DNA from 2 places in the Pseudoalteromonas 'SMAR' genome. Region 1 is predicted to be linked to the other one. Evidence: riboswitches for the same ligand, from Rfam matches in the RefSeq annotation. Region 1 holds a riboswitch; the other holds the start of a gene.
What was found. A riboswitch is a leader RNA that binds a small molecule or an ion and turns the genes downstream of it on or off. The one in region 1 is predicted to bind cobalamin.
Positions count from the first base shown of each region.

Region 2: it holds a riboswitch for cobalamin, as region 1 does, so the genes downstream of both, ACNKW2_RS01500 (TonB-dependent receptor domain-containing protein) here and ACNKW2_RS03950 (ABC transporter ATP-binding protein) in region 1, are expected to answer to the same signal.

Region 1 covers NZ_JBLWMW010000005.1:92,291-101,563, reverse strand. Annotated here, with positions in the region: gene ACNKW2_RS03990 (Na(+)-translocating NADH-quinone reductase subunit A) at 1-277, shown strand, start outside; gene ACNKW2_RS03985 (NADH:ubiquinone reductase (Na(+)-transporting) subunit B) at 280-1,482, shown strand; gene ACNKW2_RS03980 (Na(+)-translocating NADH-quinone reductase subunit C) at 1,472-2,221, shown strand; gene ACNKW2_RS03975 (NADH:ubiquinone reductase (Na(+)-transporting) subunit D) at 2,221-2,853, shown strand; gene nqrE (NADH:ubiquinone reductase (Na(+)-transporting) subunit E) at 2,864-3,472, shown strand; gene nqrF (NADH:ubiquinone reductase (Na(+)-transporting) subunit F) at 3,493-4,719, shown strand; gene ACNKW2_RS03960 (FAD:protein FMN transferase) at 4,810-5,841, shown strand; gene nqrM ((Na+)-NQR maturation NqrM) at 5,941-6,153, shown strand; cobalamin riboswitch at 6,342-6,468, shown strand; gene ACNKW2_RS03950 (ABC transporter ATP-binding protein) at 6,542-7,339, shown strand; gene ACNKW2_RS03945 (FecCD family ABC transporter permease) at 7,336-8,331, shown strand; gene ACNKW2_RS03940 (cobyric acid synthase) at 8,422-9,273, shown strand, end outside.
Region 2 covers NZ_JBLWMW010000002.1:39,580-48,852, forward strand. Annotated here, with positions in the region: gene ACNKW2_RS01465 (capsule assembly Wzi family protein) at 1-980, opposite strand, end outside; gene coaD (pantetheine-phosphate adenylyltransferase) at 977-1,459, opposite strand; gene ACNKW2_RS01475 (TetR/AcrR family transcriptional regulator) at 1,651-2,307, shown strand; gene thiI (tRNA uracil 4-sulfurtransferase ThiI) at 2,692-4,149, shown strand; gene ACNKW2_RS01485 (ketopantoate reductase family protein) at 4,130-5,032, opposite strand; gene ACNKW2_RS01490 (VanZ family protein) at 5,025-5,558, opposite strand; gene ACNKW2_RS01495 (YajQ family cyclic di-GMP-binding protein) at 5,524-6,006, shown strand; cobalamin riboswitch at 6,094-6,278, shown strand; gene ACNKW2_RS01500 (TonB-dependent receptor domain-containing protein) at 6,314-8,176, shown strand; gene msrA (peptide-methionine (S)-S-oxide reductase MsrA) at 8,213-8,743, opposite strand; gene ACNKW2_RS01510 (efflux RND transporter permease subunit) at 8,744-9,273, opposite strand, start outside.

The DNA.
Region 1 (9,273 bases):
AGCACCAAGTCGTTTGTTCAAAATGACCACATCTACTGGTGGCTCTAAGCGTGCGATGGTACCAATCGGAAACTATGAGCGTGTTATGCCACTCGATATCTTGCCAACACTATTACTACGTGACCTGATTGCAGGTGACTTAGATGGTGCGATTTCGTTAGGTGCATTAGAGCTAGATGAAGAAGATTTAGCACTATGTACTTACGTATGTCCGGGCAAATATGAATACGGTTCAATCCTACGTGATTGCCTGACTACTATCGAGAAGGAAGGTTAAAAATGGCCTTAAAGAAATTTTTAGAAGACATTGAACCTCACTTTGAACCTGGCGGTAAACACGAAAAGTGGTATGCGCTGTACGAAGCAGTAGCGACTATTTTCTATACTCCAGGTTACGTCAACAAAGGTGCAACGCACGTTCGTGACAACATCGACCTAAAACGTATTATGATTTTAGTGTGGATGGCAACGTTCCCAGCGATGTTCTTTGGTATGTTTAACATCGGTCACCAAGCGGCAATGGCGCTAGGTAACGGCTTTGAACTTGCCAACACTTGGCAGGTTGCTATTTTCCAAGGCCTAGGTGGTGAGCTAACTGCTGACTCGGGTTGGGGCGCCAAGATGTTCTATGGTGCGTGCTTCTTCCTGCCTATTTATGCCACTGTGTTTGCGGTAGGTGGTTTCTGGGAAGTGCTATTTGCCTCAGTTCGTAAACACGAAGTCAACGAAGGTTTCTTCGTAACCTCAGTGTTGTTTGCGCTTATCCTACCAGCAACGATTCCGCTGTGGCAGGTCGCTTTAGGTATTACTTTCGGTGTTGTTATTGCTAAAGAAATCTTTGGTGGTACGGGTCGTAACTTCCTAAACCCGGCACTGGCTGGTCGTGCATTCCTGTTCTTCGCTTATCCTGCGGATATTTCAGGTGACACTGTGTGGACAGCGGTTGACTCGTTCTCAGGCGCGACTTACCTAGGCCAAGCAGGCGCGGGTATGCTTGATTACAGCAACATGGACCTATGGTTCAACGCTTTCTATGGCTTCATCCAAGGTTCTATGGGTGAGACGTCAACATTGGCTATCTTACTAGGTGGTTTGTTCCTGATTTACGTGCGTATTGCGTCATGGCGCATCGTACTAGGAACGTTCGTTGGTATGGTAGTGATGTCATTCATTCTTAACGCAATTGGCTCTGAAACAAACGCCGCATTCGCAATGCCTTGGCACTGGCACTTAGTGCTAGGTGGATTTGCATTCGGTATGTTCTTTATGGCAACAGATCCGGTATCAGCGTCTTTCACAGACAAGGGTAAATTCGCCTACGGTGCATTGATCGGTATTATGGTTGTGCTAATCCGTGTGGTTAACCCGGCATACCCAGAAGGCATGATGTTAGCAATCCTTTTCGCTAACTTGTTCGCGCCACTGTTTGACCACTTTGTAATGCAGTCAAATGTGAAGAGGAGATTGGCACGTGTCAACTAATAATGAATCAATGGGCAAAACGCTCGGCGTAGTTGTTGGCTTATGTTTAGTGTGTGCAATCGTAGTATCTTTTGCTTCGGTTCAACTTCGCCCTATGCAACAAGCAAACAAAAACGAAGATATTCAGCGTAATATCTTAGCTGTTGCTGGCTTTGATAAGGTCAAAAACGTTTCTGAGGTGTTTGAGCAAAACATCGAGCCACGTGTTGTGAGCTTAGAAACCGGTGAATTTGTTGAAGGTGTTGAAGCAACATCATTCGACTTTGAAGCCACAAAGTACGATGCGAAACGCAGTAAAAAGCTGTCGAAAGAAGAAGATAAAGCCGGTATTCAGCGCATGACGCACAATTCTCCGGTTTATTTTGCCAAAGACGAGCAAGGTGCTGTAGAGACTATCATTCTTCCTATTCAAGGCTACGGTCTTTGGGGGGTTATGTATGGTTTCCTAGCGCTTGAAGCAGATGGTGAGACAATCAAGTCAATCAACTTCTACAAGCACAACGAAACACCTGGTCTAGGTGCAGAAATTCAGAACCCGAAGTGGACTGCTAAATGGGATGGCAAAGAGCTTCCTATCGACGTAGTAAAAGGCAGCGCAGGCGACAGCGAGCATAAAATCGACGGTCTATCTGGTGCAACGCTAACCTCAAACGGTGTTGACCATACAGTTGATTTTTGGACTAGCGACAAAGCGTTCGGTCCTTTCCTTGCGAACGTACGTAAAGGAGCATTGAACTAATGGCTAATGCAAAAGAAATGAAGGAAGTCTTGTTTGGTCCTGTTTTTGCGAACAACCCGATTGCACTGCAAGTATTGGGTATTTGTTCTGCTCTAGCAGTAACATCAAGCCTTAAAAACGCGCTTATCATGTCAATTGCATTGACATTAGTGTGTGCGTTTTCAAGTTTATTCATCTCGATGATCCGTAACCACATTCCTTCGAGTGTGCGTATCATTGTACAAATGACGATCATCGCCTCTTTGGTAATCGTAGTTGACCAAGTATTGCAAGCGGTTGTTTACTCAACAGCAAAAGAGCTATCAACTTTCATCGGTCTGATCATTACTAACTGTATCGTAATGGGTCGTGCTGAAGCATATGCGATGAAGTCACCACCGGCGATGTCATTCCTTGATGGTATCGGTAACGGTTTAGGTTACTCAATTGTACTACTTACTGTTGGCTTTATTCGTGAGCTATTCGGTGCTGGTACATTATTTGGCGTTGAAATCTTACCACTTATCTCTGAAGGTGGTTGGTATCAGCCTATGGGTCTACTAGTTATGCCATTCAGTTCATTCTTCATCGTAGGTGCATTCATTTGGGCACTACGTACTTGGAAGAAAGACCAAGTAGAAGCGAAGGCATAAGGGGAGAGAGATGGAACAGTATATTAATTTATTCGTTAAAGCCGTTTTCATTGAAAACTTAGCTTTATCTTTCTTCTTAGGTATGTGTACTTTCTTGGCAGTATCTAAGAAAGTAACCACCTCACTGGGCCTAGGTGTTGCGGTAATCGTAGTACTTGGTATTTCAGTACCAGTGAACAATTTGGTTTACCACGCCGTATTGGCTCCAGGGGCACTGGAGTGGCTTGGTTACCCAGATGTGGACTTAAGCTTCTTACGCTTCTTGACCTTTATCGGGGTAATTGCAGCACTAGTGCAAATTCTTGAGATGACACTGGATAAGTTCTTCCCAGCACTGTACAACGCGCTTGGTATCTTCCTACCGCTAATCACAGTAAACTGTGCGATTTTCGGTGCGGTATCATTCATGGTTGAACGTAACTTAAACTTTGGCGAGTCAATCGTTTACGGTTTAGGTTCTGGTGTAGGTTGGGCACTTGCTATCGTATTGTTAGCAGGTATCCGTGAGAAAATGAAATATGCAGATGTGCCAGATGGTTTACGTGGCTTAGGTATTACCTTTGTTACCGTAGGTCTAATGGGCTTCGGCTTCATGTCATTCTCTGGTATTTCACTGTAAGGTAGCGAGGAAACTATACGATGGAAACGATTGTATTAGGCGTAAGCATGTTCATCGCTATCGTTGTGATGTTAGTACTTATCATCATTGCAGCGAAGTCTAAGCTTGTCGCAAGCGGTGACGTGACAATTGATATTAATGGCGATCCAGACAAAGCCATCAAAACAGCGGCTGGCGGTAAACTGCTTGGTGCGCTTGCTGATGCAGGTATCTTTGTATCGTCTGCGTGTGGTGGCGGTGGCTCTTGTGGCCAGTGTCGCGTACACGTTAAAGAGGGTGGTGGTGACATTCTACCAACCGAACTTGACCACATCACTAAAGGTGAAGCACGTGAAGGCTGTCGTCTAGCGTGTCAGGTTAATGTTAAAAACGACATGGAAATCGAAGTTGAAGAGTCAATCTTCGGTGTTAAAAAGTGGGAATGTGAAGTTATCTCTAACGATAACAAAGCAACGTTCATCAAGGAGCTAAAACTAGCTATCCCTGAAGGTGAAGTCGTACCATTCCGCGCCGGTGGTTATATTCAGATTGAAGCACCAGCTCACCATGTTAAATACAAAGACTTTGATATTCCTGAAGAGTATCGCCCTGATTGGGAGCGTTTTGGCTTCTTTGACCTAGAGTCAAAAGTTGACGAAGAAACAATCCGTGCATACTCAATGGCGAACTACCCTGAAGAGTTCGGTATCATTATGCTTAACGTGCGTATTGCAACGCCGCCGCCAAATAACCTAAGCCTACCTTGTGGTAAGATGTCATCGTACATCTGGTCACTGAAAAAAGGTGATAAGGTAACGATTTCTGGTCCGTTTGGTGAGTTCTTCGCCAAAGACACTGACGCAGAAATGGTCTTCGTAGGTGGTGGTGCAGGTATGGCACCGATGCGTTCACATATCTTCGATCAGCTTAAGCGTCTGAATTCAGACCGTAAGATGTCGTTCTGGTATGGTGCACGTTCGAAACGTGAAATGTTCTACGTGGAAGATTTTGACGGCCTAGCAGAAGAAAACGACAACTTTGAATGGCACGTTGCGCTTTCAGATCCTCAACCAGAGGACAACTGGGAAGGCTACACAGGCTTTATTCACAACGTACTTTATGACAACTACCTAAAAGATCATGAAGCACCGGAAGATTGTGAATTCTACATGTGTGGTCCACCGATGATGAACGCCGCGGTGATCAACATGCTTAAAGACCTAGGTGTAGAAGAAGAAAACATCCTACTTGATGACTTCGGTGGTTAATTAGGTTGTAGTCTGACTACCATTTTAGGTTAGAATATGAGCCCTCAAGCATTGCGCTTGGGGGCTTTTTTATTTTAAACAGGATCTGCAATGAACATTGGAAACGCTTTTTTATCCCGCTTTGTTTTAATGGTCGCGGCGCTGTTATTTGTCAGCGCCTGCCAAGATGCCAACCACTCCCAAGAGCCCATGCTTCTGAGCGGCAAAACCATGGGAACGACCTATAACATCAAGCTGTTTGTGGGCGAGAGTCAGGTCAGCAAAGAAAGCTTACACCAAGAAATTGAAGCAGCCCTTGCGGCGGTCAATCAGTCTATGTCTACCTATATACCAGATTCTGAGATCAACCAATTTAATCGCTTAGCAGCGCAGCAAGTGATGCCTATCAGTGATGATTTTCGCACTGTGGTGGCGGAGTCCATTCGCTTAGGCAAGTCTACCGAGACCTTAGACGTTACTATGGGACCTTTGATCGACTTGTGGGGCTTTGGTCCGGATAAGCGGCCGACTAAAAAGCCGTCACAACAGCAACTTGATGATATGCGCTCGCGTATTGGGGTTGATAAACTGGTACTGAATGAGACCGGTCTGGCTAAGACTATTACTGGTTTAGAGTTGTCCTTTTCAGCCACAGCAAAAGGTTATGGCATCGATAAGGTCGCTGAACTGATTGAAGACCATGGTATTAACAATTATATGGTGGAAATCGGTGGGGAACTGCGCCTTGCTGGTCAGAAGCCTAGCGGGCCATGGGCCATTGCCATCGAAAAGCCAGATGCGCCACTGGGGCAGCGGCAAATTCATCGTGTGATTGAACCCGGCACTAACGGCATTGCCACCTCGGGGGATTACCGTATTTTTTACCAAATGGATGGTGAGACGTACACTCACTTAATCGATCCGACAACAGGCCACCCAGTAAAGCATGAGTTGGTGTCTGTCACGGTATTACACCCTTCCGCCATGACCGCCGATGGTTTGGCTACGGCGTTAACGGTAATGGGGCTAGAGCGTGCAAAAGCCTATGCACAGCAACAGCAATTGCCAGTGTATTTAATGTATAAAACCGCTGACGGTATCAGCAGTTATGCCAGCGAAGCATTTCAGCCTTACTTGAATTAAGCTAGGCTTCCCCCAATAATTTAATTGTGGGCGGCGCTGCGAAAGAGTATAATTTCGGCGTCGTCACATACTCTATGTAGCAAAAAAAGGGGCTAGATAATGTCTTTATTCTTACTGACTTTCGGTTTAATTATGCTTATCGCAGTTGCGATGGCCGTAGGCGTTATCGTGCAAAAGAAGTCAATGTCTAGCAGTTGTGGTGGTCTTGGCTCTATGGGTATTGATAAAGTATGTGATTGTGATGACCCATGCGATAAGCGCATCAAACGCATGCGTAAAGAGCAAATGTGGAAAGATAATCAAATTCTTTAATACCACCCAAAACGCAAGCTAAGCTTGCGTTTTTGCTTTTAGCCCAGCCTTACCTTGGTGTTCTTGCAAGCCTCAACGTCAATGTCTTAGCACTATCATTCTGCCATGTTTTTATATTGTTCTGCAGCGCAATTGCTGCACGGTTAATAATGACAACAGTTGTGTTTTAGACGTCTAGACTTCATAATGACCCTAATTTATCGATTGGCAGATATTGGGAATGAGGTGCAAGTCCTCAACTGTCCCCGCAACTGTAAGTGATTTGCAAAGCGCAAATAACAAGTCAGATACCAAGGCCAACCGTATTACTTAAGCGGGCAGACTTAAGTCAAAGTCGGGTGTTGAATACCATACAGCATCGCTTTGCCATGCCCATGTTAGAGGTATTATGGCTCAAAGCGAACAATTTCATGTAGACCAGCTCGGTGTTACCTTTGGCAGCAAGCCGGTACTGTCAGACATTAGTTTTAGCGTAAAACGCGGAGAGTTTATTGGTGTCGTCGGGCCCAATGGTGCGGGTAAATCAACCTTGTTGCGCGTTCTCTACCAGTTTCTTGTCGCCTCCACTGGCGCGGTGTATTTCAACGGCAAAGCCCTATCACAATGGTCGAAAAAAGCCTACGCCAAACAGATTGCCGTGGTATTGCAAGATATCCCAAGCGAATTTAATTTGCCGGTGTTCGATATGGTCAGCATGGGGCTGACTCCCAATAAGTCCTTACTAGCCAGTGTCACGACAGAAGAAAAGCACGCTGTCATGGAGGCATTGCAGCAGGTAGGTTTAGCTCATAAGGCGCAGCAATGCTTTAGCCTGTTATCGGGCGGTGAGAAGCAACGGGCAATGATTGCCAGAGCCATGGTGCAGCAGCCGCAGGTACTGATCATGGATGAGCCTACTAGTCATCTAGACATTAAGTATCAAATTCAAATTATGGAACTGGCCAAGCAATTGGGGGTCACTATTATTGCCTCTTTTCATGACCTTAACCTGGCCAGTGCACTATGTCACCGCTTGCTAGTGTTGCAGCAAGGAAAACTCGTCGCCCAAGGCACACCAATGGCGGTAATAAGTGAAGAGTTACTGAGCTCTGTTTTTGGTGTTTGCGCCGAGGTAAGTGCAGTCAGTCATCCGCACTGTGACGATAAAGTCCCGCATATTCGCTTTCATTACGGTTATGTGCAATGAGCAGACACCTAATCACATTCATACTTTTACTGATCACCCTAGTTAGCGTTTGTTGTGCCTTGAAACTGGGGGCCGTGGAATTGCCTTGGCACGTCGTGGTTCAAGCGCTAATGGATTACAACGACCAGCAGCTACAGCAAAAAATAGTGGTGGAGCTGCGTTTGCCACGAACTCTATTGGCGTTAGCGGCCGGGGCGGGTTTAGCCATTGCTGGATTAATTTTACAAACGGTGATGCGCAATCCACTGGCGGATCCCTATTTATTTGGTATTTCTTCCGGCGCCTCTTTTGCTGTTGTGGTGTTAATTACGTGGTTTGGCGTGCAATCAAGCCTTGCCATGTCAGCGGCTGCTTTTGTCGGTAGCATGTTGGCGATGGTGTTATTGCTAATGATAGCCAGGCGTAATCACTTGCAACAAGTTGAAACCATGGTACTGGCCGGAGTGGCACTGTCATTTTTGTTTAGCGCGTTAACCAGCTTATTGCTGTATTGGAGTGATCCTCAAGCCATCAGCGCGATTATGTTTTGGAATTTAGGCTCTTTTGCTCGCGCTAGCTGGCAATGGCTGTGGCTGCCTTTGTCTGTGGTGTTAACTGGATTGGTGCTGCTCCTGATTATGCGTAGGCCCTTATCTGCCTTACTGTTAGGGGATGAAAGTGCCACCACGCTTGGGGTCAATGTCGCTCGGGTACGCATTGGTATGCTGGTTATTAGCTCCTTGATCACGGCGGTGTTGGTCGCGGCGTGTGGAGGGGTTGGTTTTGTCGGCTTGATGATCCCCCATATTGTGCGGTTGTTTATTTCACAAGCCCGCGTCAGTGGCTTAATGGCAACGGCCCTAAGTGGGGCGCTATTAATGCTTTGGGTCGATGTTATATCACGCACCCTGATAGACAACCAAGAGCTGCCAGTTGGGATCATTACCGCAGCCATGGGGAGTCTGTTCTTTTTAGCTATATTACTGATTAAAAAGCGTCATGCTGCGCTCTAGGGGTTAAAGTATGAAGCAGAGTGAAGCAGCCAACGGCAATGCTAATGTGCTTATGATGGTAGTGTTAAGCTTCAGTGTGGAGGCCCGTTTATGCAGACGTTGATGATCCAAGGAACCACCTCCGATGCCGGGAAAACCACGCTGGTTGCGGGCCTTTGTCGAGTACTACGACGCAAAGGAATTAACGTTGCCCCATTTAAACCTCAGAATATGGCGCTCAACAGCGCAGTGACCGCCGATGGTGGTGAAATAGGTCGAGCACAAGCGCTGCAAGCACAAGCTGCCGGCATTGTGCCAAGCGTTGACCTTAACCCCATTTTGTTAAAGCCCAACAGCGACACTGGAGCTCAGGTAATTGTTCATGGCCGGGCACTGGATAACATGGCGGCTGCGACTTATCACGACTATAAAGCCACTGCCATGTCGGCGGTACTGAGCTCACATCAAAGGTTAAGTGAATGCTTTCAAGTGTGTGTGGCTGAGGGCGCAGGCAGTCCGGCAGAAATAAACCTACGAGCTCGTGATATTGCCAATATGGGCTTTGCCTGTGAAGTGAAATGCCCTGTGATCATTATTGCGGATATCGACAAAGGAGGGATCTTCGCTCACTTGGTGGGGACTTTGGCACTGCTAAGTGAATACGAGCAGAGTCTGGTAAAAGGTTTTGTGATTAACCGCTTTCGTGGCGATATTGCCTTATTGCAATCTGGGTTAGAGTGGCTTGAGCAAAGAACAGCAAAGCCAGTACTGGGCGTCTTGCCCTATTTACATGGCTTAAGTTTAGACGCTGAAGATGCAGTGAATACCGAAAGCCACAGCGAGCAGCCGCTAATAAAGGTCTGTGTGTTACTGCTGCCGCATCTCAGTAATCATACTGACTTTGATGCTTTGCGCTTAAATCCGCGAGTTGAATTAAGCTATGTACGTTACCAACAAGCCATT
Region 2 (9,273 bases), on a different contig from region 1:
TTTAAGCGGTAATTATGGCTGCCCCAAAAGCTTTCCATACCCAAGGTAAACATGGGAGCTTGTGGTAGTGCGCCACTGTCATTACTGCCAGCGACTTCCGCGTACAAAGCAATAGGGCGACTGGCCAGTCGAGTGGAATATTTAGCATCGATACTGGTTAAGCGTTGCTGGTGTTGTTCGGTGTCTGAGCTCGTTTGTTGATAGACAAAGTCGCTGTAGCTGGTGCTAAATCCAAGTTCTAAACCCGGAACTGGAAAAGCCGCGGCGCGAAAGCCCCAAAAATCACCATTTTTATTACTGCTTAAAGAGGGGCGCTGTTTCGCCATCATGGCATTGACCTGCCAAGGCCCAATAAACGACAGAAAGCTGGGACCACTGTAGTTATTATTTGCGCGGCTCAAGCGTACGGCTGTCATGGGCGCAGCATTATTAGACAGCAATAATGCGTTCTCGTTACCTGGCCCCCACCAGTAGCTTAAGCGTTCAGCACTTAAAGACCAGTTACCAAATAGGACCGCAAGGTGACTGCCGTGGTGATTGATCTGTTTACCATCTTGGCTATCGTCGGCGTAATTTACGGCCACCTTGGCACTCACCGAATCACCAGTAATAACACCAAAACCTTTGATACCAGAACGTTGTTGGCGTCGCTCACCAAAACCATTGCTGCGCACATCAGCGCCATTAAAGTGTGCTTTTACGCTGCTGTAGTGGCCGCGCTTGGCTTGCTTTAAGGCGTGACGCAGATGCGCTAGCGCAAAACTGGCTGATGGCGACAGAGTTTGTTCCTCTATGGCCGCCAAATCATTGACGATGCCACTCCACAGCAGTGGATATTGATTTACAGGGCGGTTAATCACCCTCTCAGCAACCAGCATATCGATACTGTGCTTGATTTCGCTTTGTGTCACGTCTATCCATGGTGAAGCGTGCACCTGTGCGCTTAATAAGGTGGCAAGGGGGAGTAGTAGCTTTTTCATCCGTGTAGTTTTTCCTCTAGGGCGCGTGCCACCAATGGGTGGACAAATTCACTGACATCGCCGTTATGCATGGCGACTTCTTTTACCAAGGTGGACGATATAAACGAGTTACGTTCAGAAGGCGTCAAAAACACGCTTTCTAAATCGGGGTGAAGGCGGCGATTCATATTGGCCAGCTGAAACTCGTAGTCAAAATCGGATACCGCGCGAATACCGCGGATCAACACATTGGCTTTTTGTTGTTTCGCCAGATCGACGAGCAATCCCGAGAAACCGATGACTTTGACGTTTTTTAGCGGCTGTAAAATTTCTTCAGCTAGGGCAACGCGCTGCTTTAAATCAAAGCAGGGTTGTTTACTTGGGTTATGCGCAATCGCTAAAATAACGGTATCAAACATTTTTGCTGCGCGTTTGATCAAGTCCTCATGGCCATTGGTGAGCGGATCAAATGTACCTGGGTATAGAGCAACAACCTTCATATCAATTTCTTTGTTGGAATTTTTTTGTATGGTAACAAGGTTTTTTTCAAAAAACACTGGTCAGCTTTGTCAGACTTACGCTTATATCCCATCGTGTTTAGTGTTATTTTGAAGCCTAGTTCCAACGCTTGCCCAGTCAAGGGCTCTGCAGCATCAGTGTGTCATCAAACCAACAGCAATAGAGAATCGCAATGAATACCAAGGAAAAAATCATCCGCACCAGTATCGCGTTATTTAATCTGCATGGAGAGCGAGCGATTACCACCAATCATATCGCGTCGAGTTTGGGGATAAGCCCTGGTAATTTGTATTATCACTTTAAAAACAAAGAAGACATCATTCGCCAGATTTTTTCACTCTACAGTGAGCATTTGAATGAGCACTTTAAGCCAATGGCGCAGCAGCAAGGTGCGTTAGAGCAGCTCACGCAATACCTCGACTCTTTATTCGATTTAATGTGGCGTTACCACTTTTTTTACGACAACCTCACCGACATTCTGGCCCGTGATGAAGAGCTAAAAAAACAATATATCGCTTTCCAAGCGAGGTTATTGGAGCAGGTTAAAGCGGTGGTTCTAGGTCTTAGAGGCAGTGATATTATCGCCATCTCCGATGCCGATGCCACGGAAGTGGCGCATATGCTGAAAATGACCGTAAGTTTTTGGACACCTTACGTAAAAGCGCGCAGAATGACTGGAGTGCTGGAGCAGCAAGACATATACAATGGCATCGTCAAAGTATTAATGTTGTTTAAGCCCTACGCCACGCCATCTAGTGCGCCTGAAATTGCGCGTTTGCAAGCACATTACCAAAATTTAGCAGAAACCAGCCTACCCAGTATTGCCTAGTTATACCAATCCACATTAATACTTGCTCAATTTGAGGGAGCAAATTTGACGCTAACTGCGTTAAAAATTTCTTATTTAGAACAACTAAATAGCAAAATTTTTGCCTTGCCTATATGGATGTAGGTACCAGGGCGATAGCAGGACGCGGGAGCGGAGTTATCGACAGAATTTTCTTGCCTCAAATAGACCACTTAATTAAGCGAATTGGTATTAATCATGCCGCGTTTGCGGCTCTACAAACTGTTTATTTCCTAATCGCCCGCTAATTTGCTATACTCGCGCGCCCGAACTGTCCTTCGGTCTGTGTGTGCGTTGTTGCTGTCTTTTGATGGCTAGCAGCTGTGTTATCGCGAGCCGACAATCGAACCAACTAGAGTGACTTGTATGTTGAAATTTATCGTCAAATTGCACCCTGAAATTGCAATTAAAAGCAAATCCGTCCGTAAGCGTTTTACCAAGGTACTAGAAAAGAACATCAAAATGCTACTGGTGCGCGTTGACGAAAAAGTAAAAGTCAAAAACAACTGGGATAATATCTCAGTTGTGAGCCAGTTGGATGACGAGAAAACGCGCTTAGCGCTTATCGATAACCTTAAGCGCACGCCCGGTATTGTGCAGTTTATTGAGGTACAAGAAACTCAGTTCGAAAACTTAGACGATATTTACCAACAAACCATTGCTTTAGTTGAGCCGCTGATCACCGGCAAAACCTTTTGTGTGCGTGTAAAGCGTCAGGGCAAGCATGACTTTACTTCCAGCGATGTTGAGCGTTACGTCGGTGGGGGCCTGAATCAGCACGTAGCTGGTGCCAGCGTACGACTGAAAAAGCCCGACGTCACCGTTAAAATTGAAATTAAAGACGACAAAGCCTACATCGTCCGTCACCAACATTTTGGTTTAGGTGGCTTCCCGCTGCCAACTCAAGAAGATGTACTCTCTTTGATCTCGGGTGGTTTTGACTCGGGAGTGGCAACCTATCAAATGATGCGTAAAGGCGCCCGCACTCACTTTTTATTCTTTAACTTAGGTGGTGCGGCCCATGAAATCGGCGTAAAGCAAGTTAGTCATTATTTGTGGAAGCAATTTAGCTCAACCCATAAAGTAAAGTTTATTACGGTAGACTTTGAACCTGTGGTGGCTGAAATTCTCGAAAACGTTGAAAGCGGCCAGATGGGCGTAGTGCTTAAGCGTATGATGATGCGTGCAGCTGCAACCGTGGCGGAGCGCTTAGGGATCCCAGCGATTGTCACCGGTGAAAGCATTGGTCAGGTCTCAAGTCAGACGCTAGCTAACCTCAATGTCATTGACCGGGTTACCGAAATGCTGATTTTGCGCCCACTTATTCAACACGATAAAGAAGAAATTATTCGTATTGCCAGAGCCATTGGCACCAATGAGATGGCGGAGTCGATGCCAGAATACTGTGGCGTGATCTCGAAAAAGCCTACGGTAAAAGCACAGCTAGATAAAATTCAGGCCGAAGAAGCTAAATTCGACTTTGATGTTTTAGATACTGTGGTTGGCAATGCCACAGTGAAAGTTATACGTGATATTGAAGTGGAAGCAAAAGAGGAAGTCAAAGAGGCGGAATCGGTCAGTGAATTGCCGGCTAATGCTGTGGTATTGGATATTCGTTCGCCAGAGGAAGAAGACGCAAATCCCCTTGAGTTAGAAGGCACAGAAGTGATCCACCTACCATTCTTTAGACTGGCCACCAAGTTTGGCGACTTACCACAAGATAAAGAGTATTTCTTATATTGTGCCCGAGGGGTAATGAGTCAGTTGCAAGCCTTGATCTTGCACGAGAATGGCCACGCCAACGTTAAAGTGTATCGCCCTTAAGCTCACCACTCACTTGCTGTAACAGTGCTTCGTTTTGTGGGGCACTGTTACCTTGTTGTTGTGCTTTGGCGACAATAAAGCCACACATGGCATCGATTTCAGTTTGCCGCTGCTTGGCGACATCTTGCGCCATGGAAGAAAAGTTGGCCGCGGTTTGCGCCATCACGGTGTAGGCCAACTGTAAAATATCGGCTAAAGGTAAGTTGACCCCTGAACTTGCCGCCACCACTTGCACTTCATTTAATAACGCTAAAATCTGGCGACTATACTGAGGCTGACGTAACTGACCATTATTCACCTGAGCTAGGGCAGAAAGCGGGTTAATGGCAATATTCACCGCTAACTTTTGCCACAGCTTAGTCATAATATCAGCACAAGGCTCGGCGTGTTCCAGGGTGCTAAATAAACGGCTAAACACGGCTTGATAGTTGTCTGTTGCGGCGTCATTGAGCGGCCCAAACCAAGAAGCCCCTTGACCGGTATGATGCACGGTGTGCGCGGTTTTATAGCCAGCCATGGCAGTACTGAAAAAATAGGCCGATTGCTGTCCCTGCAGTTGCGCTAAGGCACTTTGCCAATCCAACATGCCATTATGACTGATAATAAGCTTAGCATTGGCACTGAGCTTGGGCAGAAACTGCATAAACGCTTCTTGTGCTTGATAAGATTTCACTGGCATGAGCAGCAGGTCGATGCTGTTATCGGCGATGGATTGCAGTTGGCAAGTTGCCACCTCAAGTGGCTGTGTATGTCCTGCACCGTGATAGTAGTAGCGTTCAGAGTGAGCTTTACGGGTAACCAAGGTTACAGCAAATTGTTTGCTAAGGTGCTTTGCCATCAATAATCCAATGGCACCATCACCGACAATATACAGCTTAGGCATGCCGCCCCCGGCGCCAGTAATCCCAAAGGTAATACAGTGCAAAGTAACTAAGCGCACCGGCAATATCAGCAATAAAATCGGTCGTTGAGGCTACACGGTTAGGCAGTGTAAGCTGCATCCACTCAATACCTGCACCATATAGCGATAGCAATAAGAAGTGTACCCAAAACTTAAAGTTAAAGGCATGATGAGATATAAAAGCTAGCACAAAAAAAACGGCAAAGTGTGCAACTTTATCAAAATGAAGAAAAAGCTTAGGGGAAAAAGTTGCTTCTTTAGCCAGCAAAGTAAAAATAATTAAAGCGATAATTAATAGGGTTTTATAAACACGCCTTGTCACAATACATCCTACTTCTGTATGAGCGAGCAAGCAGTATAACATTGAAAACTGGCTATTGGGTGAACATCCTAAAGTCGTAGTGTAAAAATAATCGCCACCAGTACAGCCACACAGTGCTATAATCGGGGCAAAATGAATTGAGGAGAAGCAGATGCCTTCATTTGATATTGTGTCTGAAATTGACATGACAGAAGCAAGAAACACAGTCGATAACGCCACCAGAGAGCTCGAAACGCGCTACGATTTTCGTGGTGTGGATGCCGAAATCTCATTAAGCGGTGAGGTGATTAATCTTAAAGCAGAAGCCGAAAGCCAAGTGATGCAGTTATTCGATATGTTAGTGGCGAAAGCGGCCAAGCGTGGCCTTGATGTTGCCAGTTTTGAGCTAAAAGACATTGAACGTTCGGGCAAAAATGTATCGCGCAAAGTCGCGTTAAAGCAGGGCATTGATAAAGACATGGCTAAGAAGCTGGTTAAGCTTATTAAAGATTCTAAAATCAAAGTTCAAGCGTCAATCCAAGGCGACACGGTACGAGTCAATGGTAAGAAACGTGATGACTTGCAAGAAGTGATGCAGTTGGTGCGTTCAGGTGAGTTGGGTCAACCTTTCCAGTTTAAAAACTTCCGCGATTAATCCCCCATAGTGAGCACCTTACCAAGTAAGGTGCCTCTAGATTTCTAGACGTCCATTGACATTGTTACCGAAACCCCAGACAATAGCCGCGAATTTCCAAGGTGCTGTACACAACCTAGCTGGGTTGCCAAATGTATAGATAATCGGGAAGTTGGTGCGAGTGAAAAGGAAAGTCATCGAGCTCAAGGCCAACGCTGCCCCCGCAACGGTAAAGTGAGTCTGCTGTTTAGCGCTTACTCAGCCCGGAGACCGGCCTTGGAGTGGTCACTATTTGTTCTTGTACGGTGGGTACAAGTTAGGGGAATCCATGGTTAATAAAACTGCTATTAGCGCAGCCGTTGCTGCCGTTATCTCGTGCTCGGCGATCGCTGAGCAAAACATAGAACACATTCGTGTTACTGCGAATAAATTCACGCAATCCTTACCAGACACATTGGCCGCCGTGTCGGTGATCCAGCGTCATGAGATTGAAAAAAGTAATGCCTTAGATGTTATTTCATTGCTTGATACTGTGGCTGGTATTCAAGCCGTTCGCAATGGTGGCTTGGGCCAAAGTGTCAGCCTGTTTTTGCGTGGTAATGATGCCAAGCACACCCTAGTGTTGGTCGATGGTGTACGAGTGTCTGACGCTAATTCCGGAGCTGCCTCATTGAGTAATATACCGCTGAATAGTATTGAGCGTATTGAAGTGATCCGCGGCGCTAAAGCGGCAATTTATGGCTCAGATGCCATTGCCGGTGTGATCAATATCATCAGTCGTGAAGGCAGTAAAAACACCCTTGCTGTTACTTCTGGCAGCAATAATTACTCCGACGTTGAAGGGACTGCGCATTATAAAAAGGCATTACTGAACATCTCGGCCAACGTGGGATATGTCGAAACCGATGGCTATGACGTCATCGCTAAAGATCCGGCCTTGGCAGTGAGCAAAAACCACGACCGCGATGGTTATCGCAATGGCAATATGGGCGTTAATATCAGTTATGGCGATCGGGCCAGAGGACTCTTCTCGCTGCGCTCGCAGTACAGTGAAGGCAAGGGCGAGTATGATGCCTTTGGCAGTGATGAATATCGCTTTCAAAATTACACCAATAAACTGAGTTGGCAAAGAAGTCATGATGCCTTTTCTCAACAAGTCGCGTTTAGTAATGGCCAAGAAGAAAATAAACAAATCGGTAGCAGCAGTGATGACAACGCGTATGTGACTAAGCGCAGCCAATTTGAATATCAGTCACAATTTCACTTCAGTGATGCGCTGTTATTTACTGGTAACATCACCTTTTTAAACGAAGATGTTGGTGCCTCTACGGCGAAGTTTTCTGAGTCGCAACGAGATAACCTCTCGGTTGCATTAGGTGCATTTTATAATGATGACAATTGGCTTGCAGAAGTGGCGCTGCGTAGCGATGATTATGACTTTCACGGTCGTGCCAACACCTACACCCTAGCCATTGGCAAAAGGTTGAGCAATGATATTAGTATCAAGCTAAATCATGGTACGGCGTTTCGGGCGCCTTCTTTATCGCAAGCCTTTACCGTCGATAGCCCTTATTACTTACCTAACCCAAATATTGCTCCGGAACAAGCCACTAATAATGAACTGATTGTGAGCTACTCTGGTGCAGATGTTCGTGCTGAAATTGCACTCTATGACAATCGCATTTCCGATAAAATTGTTTACCAGCAAAACGATGCGTGGAAATACGTACCATACAATATTGAGCGCGCAGACTTCAGCGGTGCAGACTTGAGTGTTGCTGTGAATGATGGTTTTGGCTTCACCCATACCGTCAATGCCAGTTATACCCGAGCCGAAGATGCTGCTAGCAATGAGCAGCTACTGCGCCGTGCTAAACGAACCTTCACCTACTCACTCAGCAAACAATGGCATAAATTAGACGCTACCTTAACCTTGCTGCATCGTGGTAAACGCAATGATAATGTTTGGGGAGCGGGTGGCGCTTATGTTGCTGAGTTGCCCGCTTATACCGTGATTAATTTATCTGCCAACTATCAGCTATTGGAGGATATAAAGCTCACCGCCAGATTGGAAAACCTTGGCGACAAGCAGTATTTCAATGCCACAGCTGGAGAGGCAAGCGATGGTACCTTGCTAGGTTATAAGCCACCTGGCCGTGAAGCCTATGTGGGTGTCAGTTACACCTTTTAATTGCCGTTTAAAAGCAGCGCTAACCGCGCTGCTTTTTTACTTAAGGTAGGCGGCAAACTGCTTAGAAAACTTTTCCACCTTAGGGGCAATTAAAATACTGCAATAGCCTTGGTTGGGATTGGCCGCATAGTAGTCTTGGTGGTATGACTCAGCGGCATAAAATTCCGCTGCCGGACTCAGCTCGGTGACAATCTCAGCATCATAATTGGCTTGTAGCTGCGCGATATAATCTGCAGTTTGTTGCTGTTGCTGGGCATTATGATAAAACACCACACTGCGGTATTGGGTGCCAATGTCGTTCCCTTGACGGTTTAATTGGGTGGGGTCGTGAAGGGTAAAAAACATCTCTAACAACACCGCAAAGCTGACCTGCTCAGGGTCGAAATGCAGTTGCACCACTTCGGCATGACCACTTTCGCCAGTACAGATATCTTGATAGCTGGGGTTGTTGGTGTGACCACCAGTATAGCCGGATTGCACCGATTCTACGCCTTTAACGCGGCGAAATGCCGCGTCGATACACCAAAAGCATCCGCCACCTAAAGTGGCGACTTGAGTGTCTGCCATTTATCTCTCCTGCTCTGGAAATTGCTGCGATTGTGTTGCCAACTGCTTAGCGGTTACCTCTGGCGAGCGTGTGTTTCTGGCTAGCAGGGTGTAAGCCGTTGGGATCACAAATAAGGTTAGTATGGTCGCCACACTCACGCCAGCGAAGATCACAATACCAATCACCATGCGGCTTTCAGAGCCTGGGCCTGAAGCCAGTACCAAGGGGATTGAGCTCATCACTGTGGTTAACGAGGTCATAATAATCGGTCGTAAACGCTGTGCGGCCGCATCGATCACTGCCTGTTCGAATGGCAAACCCTTATCGCGCAATTGGTTGGCAAACTCCACAATAAGAATGCCGTTTTTAGCGCTTAAGCCAATCAACATAACAATACCAATTTGACTGTAAATATTCAGGGTACTGTCGGTAAGGAAGAGGCCATACATGGCACCGACCAACCCAAGCGGGACCGTGAGCATGATCACCAGCGGGTGAACAAAGCTTTCAAACTGTGCCGCAAGTACTAAGAAGGTCACTGTCAACGCTA